DNA from 4 places in the Ferrimonas balearica DSM 9799 genome. Region 4 is predicted to be linked to each of the others. Evidence: predicted binding sites of a transcription regulator. Region 4 holds the regulator's gene; each other region holds the start of a gene.

Region 1 (4,181 bases), 1.4 Mb from region 4:
CAACCGCCCGCGGCCGCATCGGCATGGGAGGGTGTGGGGGCGGTGCCAGCAGCTGCGGCCCCAAGAGCAACTGCAGCAGCGGCAGCTGCCGCTGATCACCGCAAACGCCCCAAGCCGGGGCGTTTTTTATTGCCCGCTCCAGACGTTTCTCTGGGCAAAAAAAGAACCGCAACAGTAAACTGTTGCGGTTCGGGTACTACCATTACGCTGCTATCCGTTGCAGATTGTCTTCCCTAGTCATCCATGCGTACGTTGCCTTCCTGGCATCTTCCCTGAGCTGTTCCGTCAGCTTCCCTGTACCGAAGTACTGGCTTCCTTAGCACGACCACTTCCTATGGTCGAACACTCTCCATCCTGGAGATCTCCTGCATCGTCCCTGAAAATCCGGTCAGCCTGGTGACTTCCTGTCATTGACTGACATCCCCGGAATCCGATCCGCATCCTGCGTGACCATTCCGGTTCAGAACATTCCGTGTCGATACGAAAGTAATTGTAGAACAAGGTTCTACTCTCTCAAGGTGGGCTCCTGAACCAGAGTACCCGGCCCAATCCCTTACTGCTGGAATGGTTTTTCTTAAGCTATTGTTTTAAATGTGAATATCGATTTATCTTCTGGCGGGGTAGGACAACGTGAAGTGGTGTAGTCGCACAGTGCTGTGAGAGAAGGCTTACAAAGCCAATGGAAAGGTGGAAAGCCGCGGGAAAACGCAGAGAGGGAAATCGGTTCAAACCCGATGAAGAGAGGATCATAACCGGATACGCTGAATTTCTCCGGGCCCAAAATAGGACGGGGCGCAACCTAAGTTGCGCCCCTTGTTTCTACGCTAAGCAATCCCGCCTAAATTCGTGCCACTCCCTGGCCCGTCCCTGCGTACTGTTTGCCGTTCCTGGCGTCTTCCCTGGCCTCGTCCCTGGGCTTCCCTGTAACCGAAGTTACTCATCTCCGTATGACGACAACGTCCTGTTGCCGATCGCCTTCCATCCTGGAGGTGTCCAATGTCGTCCCTGGCAATTGTCATCCTGACCGGTTGAGCGAGATCTTCCATTCCGACTCCCTGTCAGAAAGGTTCCTTCGCTCCCCGCTTATTCCGATTGGTTCCGACTCCCTGTCAGTACCTGGATTTCAGCTGGGCGCCTTTCCCTCGACACAGGCACATTGTATCCCGAGTCCGATTCGGAACAAGGCTCATCCTACAAACCCCACAATTCCCGCAAAATCCCAACGGAGATCACATTGATTCAAGCTGTTGATTAATATGTTATTTAACATTTATGCGCAGTCTATCCCTGCTTTGCTCAACATGGATATCTCACACCCGTGTGAGATATCTCTTACAAGATACCGGGCCTTTGTCCGCATCACGCTCGATTCAGGCTGCCGTATCGCGCTTAAAATAGAGCCTGCCCAAAACCCCATTCGAGTTAATTTCACCAGTGGATTCAAAGCCCTGAGATTCAAATAGGGTGCCATGTTCAGGCTGATAGACGTAGGCAGCGAGGTTTTCATGGTGCTCATTGGCCAGGTTCACTATGGCCTGTAACAACAGGCGTCCATAGCCCCGCTGCTGATAGTTGGGCGCAATGGCAATAAACTGCAGCAGCGAAAAGGGGCTGGCTGGCGTCAGGTCCACCAACGCTTCTTCCCGCGCCATCCACTGCCGGGCTGAACCCCATCCCGCCCCCAACGCCATCTTAAGGCGCCAGTTCCAAAAACGGGTCTGCCCTTTGGGGTAGCTGTGGTCGAGCAGCGCAGCAATGCCCACCAGAGTGTCGCCAATAAACAGCCCAACCAATTTCTGATTCTGTTGCCATAGCGCCTGCAACTCCTCACGAATAGCAGCCCGCAGGCGCTGTTCATAGTCACTGGCGGGTAACGTGGAGCGAAAGAAGGGATCGTCTTTATAGGCGTTCAACAACACCGACGCGGCCACCCGCAGGTCTTCCGTCTGCAGAAACGCCATCTTGGGTGAAGAGCAGGATTCATTGGCCAATTCCATGGCGACTCCTTTGCGGTGAGCTTGACCTGGCTAAACATCGAACAAACACTAGTCAAAAAGCAAGCTCGGAGCGAACCTATGGACACCACTCCCCATGATTTAAGCCACCTGTTTGCCCAATTGGGCCTGGATGGTCAACCGGAACGGGTCGATGCCTTTATCCGCCAGCATAAACTCGGCCGCCACGAACGGTTGGAGGAAGCGCCCTTCTGGAACGAGAGTCAGCGGGCCTTTTTGAGGGAGGAGCGGGCCAGGGACGCCGAATGGAGTGAGACCATCGACGTCCTGGACACCTTACTGCGAAACTAGGTTACAGGCGGACGGCATTTTCCAGGGCAGTATTGCCCCAACCGGTCACGGCCCCGTTGGTCAGCACAATCGGGGTGCACTCGTCTTTGGTGGTTTTGCTGTCCCCACGGGTCCGGTGAGTGCGGTAATACAGCACCTGAACCTGGTCTTCTTGCTGCTGATACAGCTCGTTGAAGTCTGCGGTGCCCATAATGCTGCGCACGTCGCTCAGCGCCATGCCCAACTCAATCTGTTCCAGCTTGCGACGATTGCTGTCCTGCTTTTTCTCCCAATCGGCGCTGGACTGAGCGTCCCACCCCTTATCACCGACAGCAATGACACAACCGCTCAAAGGGCCAGCCAGGGTTACCGCCAGAATGGCCGCCAAAGTCACCTTCTTGTTCATTTCGATTTCCTTATTGCTCTTTGATGGGACGCCGTTAACAAAGCAGCCATCATGCCACATTTTATTAACCTTACTTTTCAGTGACTTAATGTTATATGCTGGCGCAAGCGTGGGCGATAAGGCAAACTTTTAGTAAATCCGACCACCCTTTGAGATCTCGATGGACGACACGCTTCGCCGTGCCCTGACTCTGCTGACGGAGTCCGGCAAAACCGCCACCCTGGCCCAGCTAAAAGCCAGGGTGGGCGCTCAGCGCTACCCCATGCCTGTGCTGATCCAGGCGTTACAGCAATGGAAGGTGGCGCCACAACCCCTGCATGAGGAGGTGGCGCCGGAGCCGCAGGCCAGGGTTGCCGGAGCGCCCAGCAACGCTGAACTTCAGCAGCAGATTGATGACCTGCGCCAACAAGTGGCAGAACTTCGCGATCAGCTGGCTGCTCTTAAGCCGCGTTAAGATCCGCGCCCTGGCGCTTCAGCCAGCGGCCAAATACCACCAGGCCCAGGGTGCTGACTAATCCCACGCCCCCCATCACGTACCATACCGTGCCAACGGCGTTCGCCTGGTACAGGGCCTCCCGCACCACCGCCTCAGACTGGCCACTGAGGTGAACGAGGTGGGCGAAGGCTTCACCAGCCGGGATCTCTGCCAGTCGCGCCGCGCCCACACCGTGCTCCTGGGCCAGCGCTTCCCGCGCCAGGGTCTCGCGAGAGCCGGTCGCATCATAGAGGCGGGGCCCCACCAGGGTTTCCGCCACCCAGCCGATGCCATAAGGCAGCTCTTTGAAGCCCAGGTACATCGCCTTTTTGTCCGGCGGTGCGATATTGCCGATGAATTTGCTGCTGGTGGGGCTGGCCAGCATTTCGCCGGAGCTGAAAATCACCACCGCCAGCACCACCAGCCAGGCCAGGTGGGAAGCGCCCAGTAACAGCAGCCCCATGGCGCACAGACCAGTACCGAAGATCAGTGATGGCACCGTGCCAAGACGGCCCGCCAGCCCGGCGTAGAGAAAACACACCAGCATAATCAGGCCGAAGTTGACGTTCATGATCCCTTCCGGCAGTACTCTGGTGCCTTCCGGGTCCATCGCCAACAAACCTCGCCACAGCGCGCTGGGGCTGCCATCACCAAACAGGGTGGTGACAATGGCCGTGGTATCCACCCAGTCGCGCACGTACACCGGCAGCACGTCAAACAGGGCCATAAACATAAACCAGAAGCCGGAGAACACCAGCACATAGCGGATCAGGTAGGGCTGCTGGATCTCCCGCCAGGCATCGCGCCACAGGCTCCCCTGCTGACGGGGCTGGCGAAGGCGCTCCTCTTTGCCCGGCTCCTTGTAGGTCAGCAACAGGATAAAGTTGAGCAGGATGATGGCCGCGCAGCAGTAGAACAGCTTGTCCCAGGAGAGGATCCGCAGCTGCGCCGCCAGCAACGGGCCGATCCAGCCACCAATATTCACCATCTGGTAGAACACGCCCCAGGCCATGGC
Region 2 (4,181 bases), 500 kb from region 4:
GCCGGACACTTTGAACTTGTCCGGATCATCGGTTTCTTCGACGCGCAGAGCCACGTTGTGCACCAGTTCTTTCTGCAGACGCTCCAGGATGTTACGGGAGGTCACGTACTTGCCTTCCTGACCCGCGAACGGGGAGGTGTTCACCTGGAAGGTCATGGTTACGGTCGGCTCGTCAACAGACAGGGCCGGCAGCGCTTCCACTTCGGTCGGGCAGCAAACGGTATCGGAGATCTTCAGTTCACCCAGACCGGAGATGGCGATGATGTCGCCAGCTTGAGCTTCACCCACTTCGTGGCGCTCCAGGCCCATGTAGCCCAGAACCTGGCCCACTTTGCCGTTACGGGTGATGCCGTTGGCACCATGTACGGTAACCTGCTGACCCACTTTAACGCGGCCACGGGAAACACGGCCTACACCGATAACGCCCACGTAGCTGTTGTAGTCCAGCTGGGAGATCTGCATCTGGAACGGACCTTCCGGATCCGCAGACGGCGGAGACACTTCGTCAACGATGGTCTGGAACAGGGCGGTCATGTCTTCAGCGGTCTCGCCCTCTTCAGCAGAGGCCCAGCCGTTCAGAGCAGAGGCGTACACCACTTTGAAGTCCAGCTGTTCGTCGGTCGCACCCAGGTTGTCGAACAGGTCAAACACCTGATCCATTACCCAGTCAGGGCGCGCGCCCGGCTTGTCGATCTTGTTGATAACCACGATCGGCTTCAGACCCTGAGCAAAGGCTTTCTGGGTTACGAAGCGGGTCTGCGGCATCGGACCTTCCTGCGCGTCAACCAGCAGCAGTACGGAGTCCACCATGGACAGAACACGCTCTACTTCACCACCGAAGTCGGCGTGTCCAGGGGTGTCCACGATGTTGATGCGGTAGTCATTCCATTTAATGGCGGTGTTTTTCGCCAGAATGGTAATGCCACGCTCTTTCTCCAGGTCGTTGGAGTCCATCACGCGCTCATCCAGGGCCACGCGGGCATCCAGGGTGCCTGATTGGGACAGCAGTTTGTCAACCAGGGTGGTTTTCCCGTGGTCAACGTGGGCGATGATCGCCACGTTACGCAAGTTCTCGATACTCATGATCTCTCCATGCAAAGGGGTACAAACGAAAAGACCCGATCTTGAGGAAAGACCGGGCGAACCCCTCCGCGGGGTAAATTCTGGGCGGCAAGTTTAATGGATAGCGATTAAAACTGCGACAAATACCGATGATTTACTTGTAAACATCGAAAGAGTGTTCCTGCTACACTGGCGAAATGCTCAAGGATTGTGCAGTTTAGAGGCACTCTCATGGCCCGTCAGGGATTTGGACCCGCCCCAATATCGACCATGCCCCGTTTTTGGGCGGCATGCGCACCACTTTGGTGCAAAGCAAGCCCTCCCCCCTGCACCAAATCAACTCAATTCCTTATTAATCAATGCCTTGCATTTTTGGCACGGCGTTCGCTTTGTTTTGGCCAGCTTGGTCAGAGCACACATTTGCCACTGGAGGTTTAGGGATGTCCATCGAAAACGTATTGAAACTGATTGAAGAGAACGACGTTAAGTTTGTTGATCTGCGCTTCACCGATACCAAGGGTAAGGAACAGCACGTGTCCATCCCGGTCAGCCAGATCGACGCCGACTTCTTCGAAGAAGGTAAGATGTTCGATGGTTCCTCCATCCAGGGCTGGAAGGGCATCAACGAGTCCGACATGATCCTGATGCCGGACCCGGCCACCGCCGTACTGTGCCCCTTCACCGATGAAGTGACCCTGAACGTCCGTTGCGACATCATCGAGCCGGCCACCATGGAAGGCTACGACCGCGACCCGCGCTCCATCGCCAAGCGTGCCAAAGCCTACATGCAGTCCACCGGCATCGCCGACGACTGTTTCTTCGGTCCCGAGCCGGAGTTCTTCCTGTTTGACGACGTGAAGTACAAAACCGACATGTCCGGTTCCATGTACAAGATTGACGCCGAAGAAGCGTCCTGGAACTCCGACAAAGACTACGAAGGCGGCAACAAAGGTCACCGTCCGGGCGTAAAAGGCGGCTATTTCCCGGTATCCCCGGTGGATTCTGCCCAGGACATCCGTTCTGCCATGTGTCTGGTACTGGAAGAGATGGGCCAGGTTGTTGAAGCCCACCACCACGAAGTGGCCACTGCCGGTCAGAACGAAATCGCCACCCGCTTCAACAGCATCGTTGAGAAAGCGGATGAACTGCAGGTACTGAAGTACGTGATCCACAATGTGGCCCACGTATACGGCAAGTCCGCCACCTTTATGCCGAAGCCGCTGGTTGGCGACAACGGTTCTGGTATGCACTGCCACCAGTCCCTGAGCAAAGACGGCGTTAACCTGTTTGCCGGCGACAAGTACGGCGGCCTGTCTGAAACCGCGCTGTACTACATCGGCGGTATCATCAAGCACGCCCGTGCCATCAACGCCTTTGCCAACGCGTCTACCAACTCCTACAAGCGTCTGGTACCTGGCTTCGAAGCACCGGTAATGCTGGCTTACTCTGCCCGTAACCGCTCCGCCTCCATCCGTATCCCGGTGGTACCGAACCCGAAAGGTCGTCGCATTGAGGTGCGCTTCCCGGATCCGACTGCCAACCCGTACCTGGCGTTCTCCGCCATGCTGATGGCTGGCCTGGACGGCATCATCAACAAGATCCACCCGGGCGATGCCATGGACAAGGATCTGTACGACCTGCCGGCAGAAGAAGCGGCCGAGATCCCGACCGTTGCCTCCAGCCTGGAGCAGGCTCTGGATTGTCTGGACGCCGACCGCGCCTTCCTGACCGCTGGTGGCGTGTTCTCCGACGACTTTATCGACTCCTACATCGGCCTGAAGCGTGGCGAAGTAGAGCGTCTGAACATGACCACTCACCCGGTCGAGTTCGAACTGTATTACAGCGTCTAAGACGTAACGATTCACTGGAAGTGAAGAACGCTCTGTACCCCTAATAAAAACAAGAATTAAGAGCACCAAAAGCCCATCCGCAAGGATGGGCTTTTTTCTTGCAACTCTCTAAACTGTACAAGAAACCATCGACAAGGAGTGAGACATGGGATCCCGATACATCCTGCTGGTTGCCGCCCTGTTGCTGGCACCACAGGGATTTGCCAAGGTGTACCGCTGGGTGGACAGCAACGGCCAGGTTCACTATTCCGATAAGCCTCAGGACGGGGCGGAAGAGATCGCCGTGGACACCAGCAAAGCCAACACCATCGAGCTGGCCAAGCCCAGCCCCACCACGGCCCCCCTGCAACCGGTCACCGCCCCTGAATACCGCATCAGCCTGAGTGCGCCTGAACAGGGCGCCACGGTGCGGGACAACAACGGGCAACTGAACCTCAATATCGCGCTGCAACCTGACCTGTTGGCTGACCATCGCATCGAGCTGCTGCTCAATGGTGAGGTGGTGCGCACCGTTGGCAGCGGCGGTTCCTTTGCCCTGGATAACGTTGATCGGGGTGAACATGTTCTCCAGGCGCGGGTTATCGACGAAAACGGCAAAGTCCTTGCATCAAGTCGTAAAACGAAGGTTTATCTGCACCGCCACTCCCGTTTGATCGCCCCGCCCAAGCCGCAACCCCGCAGCTGAAGCGGGATCCGGTCGAAAACCGCTTTGCACCAATTTGGTGCAGTGCTAAGGTGGTGCACAATGCCAGGGCACAGAGGACCGCACCACCATGGACCGCCAGTCGGACCCAGACTATCTGCACCAGCTTTCCACCGCCGTACTGGTGCTGACTCCCCAGTTACAGGTGCGTTACGCCAATCACGCTGCCGAGCAACTGCTCGGCCTCGGGCAACGCCGCCTGCTGGGCCAGAATGCCGCCAGCCTCTATAGCCAGCTGGCCACCGACACCGCCCTGCTGCGCCAGACACTGGAGCGCGAGCAGGGCCAATCCCTGTACGCCGTTTCTCTGGTCACCCTGGATGGCCAACACCACACCATCGACCTGATCTTCACCCCGCTGGAGAGCGCCGAGATCCTGGTGGAAGCCCGGGTGGTGGATCACCAGCAACGCATCAGCCAGGAGCTGCAGCATTATGCCCAGCAACACGCAGCGCAGCTGCTGGTGCGTGGCCTGGCCCACGAGATTAAAAATCCGCTGGGCGGTCTGCGTGGTGCTGCCCAGTTGCTGGAGCGGGAGCTGGACGACCCGGAACTCAAAGAGTTCA
Region 3 (4,181 bases), 910 kb from region 4:
TGCGGGCATTGGCCACGCGGGTGCTCTCGATGGTGTTATTGGGGCTGATGTCGCGGGGGCGAACGATGCCGGTGATGCGGATAAATTCGTCACCGTCATTGATGGTGATCCACTTCTCGCCGCGGATCACCAGGTTGCCGTTGGCCAGCACCTGCAACACGTTCACGGAGATGGAGCCCGCCAGACTGTTGGATTGGTCCGCATCGGATTCGCGGCTCATGTCGAACTTCTCTTTGTAGGAGAGATCGATGGTCTGGCCGTTAACGGTGATCGGGCCGCCGCCGGCGCTGATCGGGTCCAGCTGCATCTTGTTGTCTTTGGTGATCTCGTTGGAGGCCGACTTCTTCGCTTTGGTCTGCTCACTCAGCATCACGGTGATGACGTCGCCGACTTTCAGCGCCTTGATGTCGGAGTACAGCTCGTTGGCGTAGCCGTCGTTAAAGATGGACCCGGTGGTCACCACCTGGCTGGGCGGCAGATCCGGGTAGACCGGCGCGTAGTACGGGTCATCCGGGATGGGCGAGTTGGGGTGGACACAGCCGGCCAGGGCCAGCAGGGCCGCCAGCCCCAGCACAGTGCGAATCACGGTATGGGCCATCTTACGCTTCCCCTTACAGCTGCTGGTTCAGGTTGGCCAGCATCTGGTCCACGGTGGAGATCACCTTGGAGTTCATCTCGTAGATGCGCTGACTTTCAATCATGTTCACCAGCTCTTCGGTGACGTTCACGTTGGAGGTTTCCAGCGCGCCCTGACGCAGGGTGCCCAGACCATCCAGACCGGGAACCCCCTGAATCGGCGCGCCACTGGCGCCGGTTTCCAGGAACATGTTCTGGCCAATCGGCTCCAGGCCGGTGGGGTTCACAAAGTTGGCGATCTCAATCTGACCAATCACCTGGTTCTCGGCCGCACCGGGCACCCGCACGGACACTTCGCCTTCACCGGAGACAGTGATGCTCTGGGCATCTTCCGGCACCTGAATGCCCGGGTTCAGCAGGAAACCGGCCCCCGGCGTCACCAGCTGGCCTTCGTCATCGAGGGCAAACTGGCCATTACGGGAGTAGGCGATGGTGCCGTCCGGCAGCTGGATTTCGAAGAAGCCGGGGCCTTCGATCATCAGGTCGAGGCTGTTGTCGGTGGTGAGCATATTGCCCTGGCTGAAGATGCGCTGGGTGGCCGCCACCTTGGTGCCGGCGCCCAGCGTCAGGCCTGCGGGCAGCTCGGTGTTCTGGGAGCTGATGCCGCCCGCCTGGTTGATGGTCTGGTACAGCAGGTCTTCAAAGATCGCCCGGCTTTTCTTGTAGCCGACGGTACTGGCGTTGGCCAGGTTGTTGGAGATGGTGGCGATGTCGGTTTGCTGGGCGTCGAGCCCGGTCTTACTGATCCATAATGCCGGTTGCATGGGGGTTCTCCTTCAGGCTCAGCGCATCAATTGCGCGTGAGCGCGATCATTCTCTTCCGCGGTTTTCATCAGCTTGAGCTGCATATCAAACTGACGCTGGGCTTCAATCATGCCCACCAGTTCGTTCACCGGATTCACGTTGCTGCCCTCCACGGCGCCGGTCACCAGCGTGACCTCAACCGCATTGGCATAGGGTTGACCATCCAGGCGACGGAACAGGCCGTCCTCGCCCTTAGTCAGGCTGTTCAGTGGTGGATTGACCAGGCGCAGCTGGCCCACCTCCTCCATGGCGTTGGCCGGCGCGCCTTGGGGACGCACGGTGATCATCCCATCCTGGGCGATCTCCACCTTTTCAATCGGCAGCGGCAGGAAGATGGGGCCGGCCAGACCCATGATCGGCTGGCCTTCGCTGTTCATCAGCATGCCCGCTTCGTCAAAACGCAGGCTGCCGGCGCGGGTCAGCGCCTCGTTGCCGCCGTCATCCTGCACCACGAACCAACCCTGGTCCTTGATCGCCACATCGAGGGTGCGACCGGTGGTTTTGATGGCGCCGGGGTCAAAGTTGGTGGCGGGACGCTCGGTCATGGCGAACACCCGGGTCGGCAGTCCTTCACCGAACGCCTGCATGGCGCGGGCCTGGCTCATGTCCGCCTTAAAACCGTCGCTCTTGGCATTGGCGAGGTTGTTGGCGTGACTGGCCAGTTGATGCAGATTCTGCTTGGCGCCGCTGGCGGCGATGTAGAGGTAGTTGTCCACCGTCGTTCCCTGGGTCAAATTCCTGAAACTCTGGGCTTTACTTAGCAACTATCGTGCCAGTGAATTTTGACGCGTATGGACACGCGCAGAGGCCCAAGGGGCGGGGATCAGCGGGAAGCGGAAAGATTCAGGAGGGGAAACGACTTGCCGCCCCCGAATGGAGGCGGCAAGTGGGAGGCAAACGCCGCTTAGCGGATCTGCAGGATGTTCTGGGACAGCTGGTTGGACACGTCCAGAGCACGGGAGTTGGCCTGGAAGTTGCGCTGGGCGCTGATCAGGTCCACCAGCTCGGTGGTCAGGTCAACGTTGGACTGCTCCAGTGCGGCGGAGCGGATGCTGCCGAACGCGCCCACGTTGGGTTCACCCACCAGCGGCTCACCACTGTCGTTGCTCTGCTTCCAGGAGGTGTTGCCGATCTGGGTCAGGCCCTGCTCGTTGGAGAAGCGCGCCAGTGCCACCTTGCCCAGTGCCTGCTGGGTGCCATTGGAGTACGTGGCGTTGATCAGGCCCTCAGCCGTCACTTCCACGTTGGTCAGTCGGCCCACGGTGGCACCGTCCTGGCTCAGTTCGGTCACTTCAAACGGAGCGGCATACTGAGTCGGGTTGTTGAACTTCAGGGTCAGACGCTGACTGCCGTCCGCACCCGGGCCGATCACGCCGGCGCCGTCACCGGGGGTGGTGGAGCTCGGATCATCCAGGCCCAGGGCCTGAGTCTGGATCAAAGCCGGATCGGAACCGATGTAGCCGCCGACGTCATCGAAGCTCATCACAAAGCCGGTCTGGCCGCTGGCGCCCACCGCGTTGTTGGTGACGTCCGCGACGCCATCACCGTTGGTGTCCTGGCCCCACTGGCCGGAATCCTTGGCGCCGCCCGCCACATCCCAGATGTCTACCGGCTGGTTGTCGACGGTGGTGAAGCACACCCACTGGTTATTGTTGTTCAGTGAACCGCCGGTGGGCTTCACAAAGTAGGTGGTCTGAATATGGGGCTCACCCAGTGAGTCGTAGATGGTCACTGACGTGGCGGTGTTGTAGGTGGTCGGGTCGGTCGGGTCGAAGTTGGCCGGGTTCATCTCAACATCGTTGGCCGGCAGGTTCATCGACATGTTGATGTCGCTGGTGGCCGCTGGCTGACCAGCGGTCTGCGGGATCTGCACCGGCTTGGTGGTGGACAGGGACACCGACTGAACGGAGCCGTCGGCATTCACCGGCAGTGCCATCAGGTAGTTGCCCTGGCTGTCGACCATAAAGTTGCTGTCGTTCAGCTTAAACGCACCGGCACGGGTGTAGGAGAAATCCTGGCCGCCAAGCTCAGAGTTGGTGACGAAGAAACCGTTGCCGTTGATGGCCAGGTCCAGCGCGTTGTTGGTAAAGGAGAGCGCGCCCTGATGGAACTGCTGGGCAATCTGGGCGGTGGCCACACCGGCACCGACGTTGGTTTTGCTGTTGGTGAACAACGAGTTGTTGTACACGTCAGCAAACTCAGCGCGGGACTCCTTAAAGCCAATGGTGTTCACGTTGGCGATGTTGTTGGAGGTGGTGTTCAAATCCTTCTGGGCGGCGTTCAGACCGCTGAGGGAGATATTGAATGACATAACTTAGCTTCCTTTATCCTTCCGCAACGGCCAAAACGTCACCCAGGCTGATCCCGCCCAGGCCACGAAGATTCAATACGGTGTCATAGTCCGCGCCACCTAAGGTGACGCTGTTCACGTGTGCATAAGTGGAGACCGGCAGCTCTTCGTTCGCGCCATCGGCCAGGCCCTGGGCAAAGAAGCTGTAGTTGCCGGGCGGCAACGGGTTGCCCTCGGCATCGGTGCCGTCCCAGCTGAAATCGACGTTGCCGCCCGCGGTGGCATCCACCGGGATGGTGCGCACCACCTGTCCAGTGCTGTCTTCGACCCGAACCATCAGGTTCTGGGTGCCGGTGGGCGCACTGACCACACCGGTCACCGGTGTGCCGGCATCACCGAGGTGGCCGACATTGGACGGGATCAGCACCTTCTGGCCCACCAGGCCGGACGC
Region 4 (4,181 bases):
GATGACCGGCGCCCTCCTGAGCGCACCGGCACTGGCCCTGGACGACGATTATCGCCAGCCGATCAAGGTGACTTCCGATAACTCCAGCGCCGATATCCAGAGCTACACCCTGATCTACTCCGGCAACGTACGCATCGTACAGGGCTCGATGGAGATCAAGGCGGACGAACTGAAGGTGATCTCCAGTGCCGAAAAGGGCAATGAAGTGATGATCGCCACCGGCAAACCGGCGACCTACACCCAGATGATGGAGAATGGTCTGCCGGCCGAAGCGCAGGCCAAAGAGATCCGTTACGAAGTGCGGACCCGTCAACTGACCCTCAGCGGTGACGCTCAGCTGAGCCAGGCTGGCAGCCTGATGCGCGGCAACACCATCAGCTACAACGTTGAGAAACAACAGCTGATCGCCGAAGGCAAAGAGGATGAGCAGATCACCACCATCTTCCTGCCGGCCGACCTGGACACTGAAAACCAGTCCGAGACCGAGCCTAAGCCTGAGCCCGAGGCGGAGCCGAAGCCATGACCGACTCCATTCTCAAGGCCGATCAGCTGGCCAAGAGCTACAACGGTCGCCAGGTGGTGAAAAGCGTCGGTCTTGAGGTGCGTACCGGCCAGATCGTTGGTTTGCTTGGCCCCAACGGCGCCGGCAAAACCACCACCTTCTACATGGTGGTAGGCCTGGTGCAGAACGATAAGGGCCAAATCACCATCGACGATCGGGACATCACCGCCCTGCCGATGCACAGCCGCGCCCGTCAGGGCATCGGCTACCTGCCGCAGGAATCCTCCATCTTCCGCAAGCTGTCGGTTTACGACAACCTGATGGCGGTGCTGCAGATCCGCAAGGAGCTGACCAAAGCCCAGCGCGAAGAGAAGCTGGAACAGCTGCTCGAGGAGTTCAATATCACCCACATCCGCGACAGCCTCGGCATGAGCCTGTCTGGCGGCGAGCGACGTCGGGTTGAGATCGCCCGCGCACTGGCGGCGGATCCCAAGTTCATCTTGTTGGATGAACCTTTTGCCGGGGTGGATCCCATCTCAGTGATCGACATCAAGAAGATCATCCAACAACTGAAGGATCGGGGCCTCGGTGTCTTGATTACCGACCATAACGTGCGGGAAACTCTCGATGTTTGTGAGTACGCTTACATTGTCAGTCACGGCGAAATGATCGCCCGTGGCGCCCCGCAAGAAGTGCTTGAGAACAAGCTGGTTCGCTCCGTGTACTTGGGCGATCAGTTCAGGTTATAGTGGCATCCCTGCCCCTGGCGGGGGCTTTCCCGGCCGGGGGTTTTCGACGACACCAGGGAAGCATCGCGTGATAAGGATCGACGCTCGTTGATGAAAACTTCGCTCCAGCTAAAACTCGGCCAGCAGCTGACCATGACGCCGCAGTTGCAGCAAGCCATCCGCCTGCTGCAGCTTTCGACGCTGGATCTTCAACAGGAGATCCAGGAGGCGCTGGAATCCAATCCGCTGTTGGAATCGGCGGAAGAGCTGGACCGCGAGCTCGACGGCGACAGCAATGACAGCCTCGACGATATTCCCGCCCCCAGCACCAACAGCGATGAGCTGGAAACCTCCGAAGCCCTCAATCAAACCGAGATGCCTGACGACCTGCCGGTCGACAGCACCTGGGACGACGTCTACAGCGCCGCCCCGGCCGCCAGTGCCGGCATCAGCCGCGACGACGACAACCTGTACCAGGGCGAAACCAGCGATGACCTCCACAGCCACCTGATGTGGCAGATGGAGCTCACACCGATGAGTGACACCGACCGGGCCATCGCCACCACCATCATCGATGGGGTGGACGAGTACGGTTACCTGACCGTCACTCTGGAGGAGATCCTCGAAGCCCAGGGTGACCCGGAGCTTGAGCTGGATGAAGTGGTCGCGGTACTCAAGCGGGTACAGCAGTTTGACCCCATTGGCTCCGCCTCCCGTGACCTGGCCGAATGCCTGCTGATACAACTGGCCCAGTTCACGCCGGACACCCCCTGGCTGGCTGAAGCCCGCCTGCTGTTGATCGACCATATGGATCTGCTTGCCAACCGGGACTTTCGCACCCTGATCCGGCGCACTAAACTCAAAGAAGATGAGTTAAGGGCAGCCATGCAACTGATCCAGTCGCTGAATCCACGTCCCGGCAGCAGCATCATTTCGTCGGAAGATCAGTATGTGATCCCCGACGTCTCGGTGAGCAAAAAGCAGGGCCGTTGGGTGGTCGAGCTCAACCCCGATGCCACCCCAAAAATCCGCATCAACGAACAGTACGCGGCACTCTCCCGTGGCGCCCGCAATGCCAGCGACAGCCAATTTGTGCGCGGCCACTTGCAAGAAGCCAAGTGGTTTATCAAGAGCCTGGAGAGCCGCAACGACACCCTGCTTAAGGTGGCCAACTGCATTGTGCAGTTCCAGCAGGGGTTCCTGGAGTATGGCGACGAAGCGATGAAGCCGATGGTGCTGAACGACGTCGCCGAAGCGGTGGATATGCATGAATCCACCATCTCCCGGGTCACCACCCAGAAGTTCATCCATACCCCGCGCGGTATCTTTGAGCTTAAGTATTTCTTCTCCAGCCACGTCAGCACCGACAGTGGCGGAGAGTGCTCCTCCACCGCAATCCGTGCTTTGATCAAGAAGCTGGTGGCGGCGGAGAACCCGAAAAAACCGCTCAGTGACAGCAAGATGGCACAGCTTCTCGCGGAGCAGGGAATTCAGGTAGCGCGCCGCACCGTGGCCAAGTACCGGGAAGCCCTCTCCATCCCCCCGTCGAACCAGCGTAAAAGCTTGTAACGACGCGATACCAAGGAGGTCACCTTATGCAGATCAACCTTACCGGGCATCACATCGAGATCACCGACTCACTGCGGGACTATGTCCACAGCAAGTTTGTGAAACTGGAACGCCACTTTGACCACATCAACAATGTGCACGTGGTATTGAACGTCCAGAAGCTGCAACAGATCGCCGAAGCCAAACTGCACGTAAACGGGGGAGAGGTGTACGCCACCCATGAGCATGAAAACATGTATGCGGCTATCGATGGGCTGATCGACAAACTCGATCGGCAGGTAATCAAACATAAAGAGAAACTGTCCCGGCACTGATGGAGATCACCGAGCTGTTATCCCCGGAGCGGACGCTGTGCGCCGCTCCGGGGCTAAGCAAGAAACGGGCATTGGAACTGATCAGCGAGATCGCCTCGCAGCAGTGTCCTGACCTGCCCAAACACGAACTGTGCGAAAGCCTGCTGGCCCGGGAAAAGATGGGCAGCACCGGCATCGGCAACGGCATCGCCCTTCCTCACGGTCGGCTGAGCAAACTCACTCAGCCCATCGCCGTGTTGGTGAAGAGCGACGAGCCCATTCCCTTCGACGCCATCGACGGTAAGCCCGTGGACCTGCTGTTCGCCCTGTTCGTGCCCGAATCCGAACACCAGCTGCACCTGGCCACTCTGGCCGAAGTCGCACGCAAGCTCAGCCAGAAGGAGGTCTGCCGGGCATTGCGTAAAGCCACCGACAACCACACCCTGTTTGAGGCCATCACCCAGTGAAACTGATCATCCTTTCCGGCCGTTCCGGCGCAGGCAAATCCGTCGCCCTTCGGGTAATGGAAGACCTGGGCTACTACTGTGTCGACAACCTGCCTTTGGAGTTGATGCCTGCGCTGCTGAAAAGCCAGAAAGGGCTCAACGAGAAGGTGGCGGTCAGCCTGGATATCCGCAACCTGCCACTGGAAACCCTCGATGTGGCGCGCCTGAAGCAGCGTCTGGATGACAGCATTGAGGTCACCATCTTCTACCTCGATGCCTCCGACGACAACCTGCTGCGCCGCTACAGCGAAACCCGGCGCATGCACCCGCTGTCGCGGGATGGCAGTACCCTGGCGGAAGCGATCGCCCTTGAGCGCCAACTGCTGGAACCTCTGGCGGACGAGTGCGACCACCATATCCGTACCGACGACCTGTCCGTGCACCAGTTGGCCGACACCCTGCGTGAGCGCCTGCTGGGCAAACCGGAAGGGGAGATGATGCTGGTGTTTGAATCCTTTGGCTTCAAGCACGGCATGCCGAAGCAGGCCGACTACCTGTTTGATGTGCGCTTCCTGCCCAACCCACACTGGGACCCGGCTCTGCGCCCCCTCACCGGCAAAGATGAGCCGGTCCGGGACTACTT

Evidence for each region. Region 4 encodes sigma-54, which starts transcription at its own class of promoters, with help from an activator protein. Its sites were predicted from a motif close to GTTGGCACGNNNNTNGNNT; they were not measured.
Region 1: the regulator sigma-54 is predicted to act here: its motif matches at 2,732-2,750, upstream of FBAL_RS04870 (DUF3192 domain-containing protein).
Region 2: the regulator sigma-54 is predicted to act here: its motif matches at 1,434-1,452, upstream of glnA (glutamate--ammonia ligase).
Region 3: the regulator sigma-54 is predicted to act here: its motif matches at 2,199-2,217, upstream of flgF (flagellar basal-body rod protein FlgF).

What each region holds. Positions count from the first base shown of each region.
Region 1 is NC_014541.1:1,029,290-1,033,470, reverse strand. It holds gene FBAL_RS04885 (DUF3301 domain-containing protein) at 1-95, shown strand, start outside; gene FBAL_RS04880 (GNAT family N-acetyltransferase) at 1,371-1,997, opposite strand; gene FBAL_RS04875 (DUF2789 domain-containing protein) at 2,076-2,306, shown strand; gene FBAL_RS04870 (DUF3192 domain-containing protein) at 2,308-2,691, opposite strand; gene FBAL_RS04865 (hypothetical protein) at 2,852-3,145, shown strand; gene FBAL_RS04860 (MFS transporter) at 3,132-4,181, opposite strand, start outside.
Region 2 is NC_014541.1:109,908-114,088, reverse strand. It holds gene typA (translational GTPase TypA) at 1-1,083, opposite strand, end outside; gene glnA (glutamate--ammonia ligase) at 1,503-2,912, shown strand; gene FBAL_RS00485 (DUF4124 domain-containing protein) at 3,058-3,597, shown strand; gene glnL (nitrogen regulation protein NR(II)) at 3,686-4,181, shown strand, end outside.
Region 3 is NC_014541.1:2,973,136-2,977,316, forward strand. It holds gene flgH (flagellar basal body L-ring protein FlgH) at 1-583, opposite strand, end outside; gene flgG (flagellar basal-body rod protein FlgG) at 612-1,400, opposite strand; gene flgF (flagellar basal-body rod protein FlgF) at 1,419-2,156, opposite strand; gene flgE (flagellar hook protein FlgE) at 2,345-3,751, opposite strand; gene flgD (flagellar hook assembly protein FlgD) at 3,765-4,181, opposite strand, start outside.
Region 4 is NC_014541.1:3,885,496-3,889,676, forward strand. It holds gene lptA (lipopolysaccharide transport periplasmic protein LptA) at 1-523, shown strand, start outside; gene lptB (LPS export ABC transporter ATP-binding protein) at 520-1,251, shown strand; gene FBAL_RS17610 (RNA polymerase factor sigma-54) at 1,342-2,799, shown strand; gene hpf (ribosome hibernation promoting factor) at 2,826-3,113, shown strand; gene ptsN (PTS IIA-like nitrogen regulatory protein PtsN) at 3,113-3,559, shown strand; gene rapZ (RNase adapter RapZ) at 3,556-4,181, shown strand, end outside.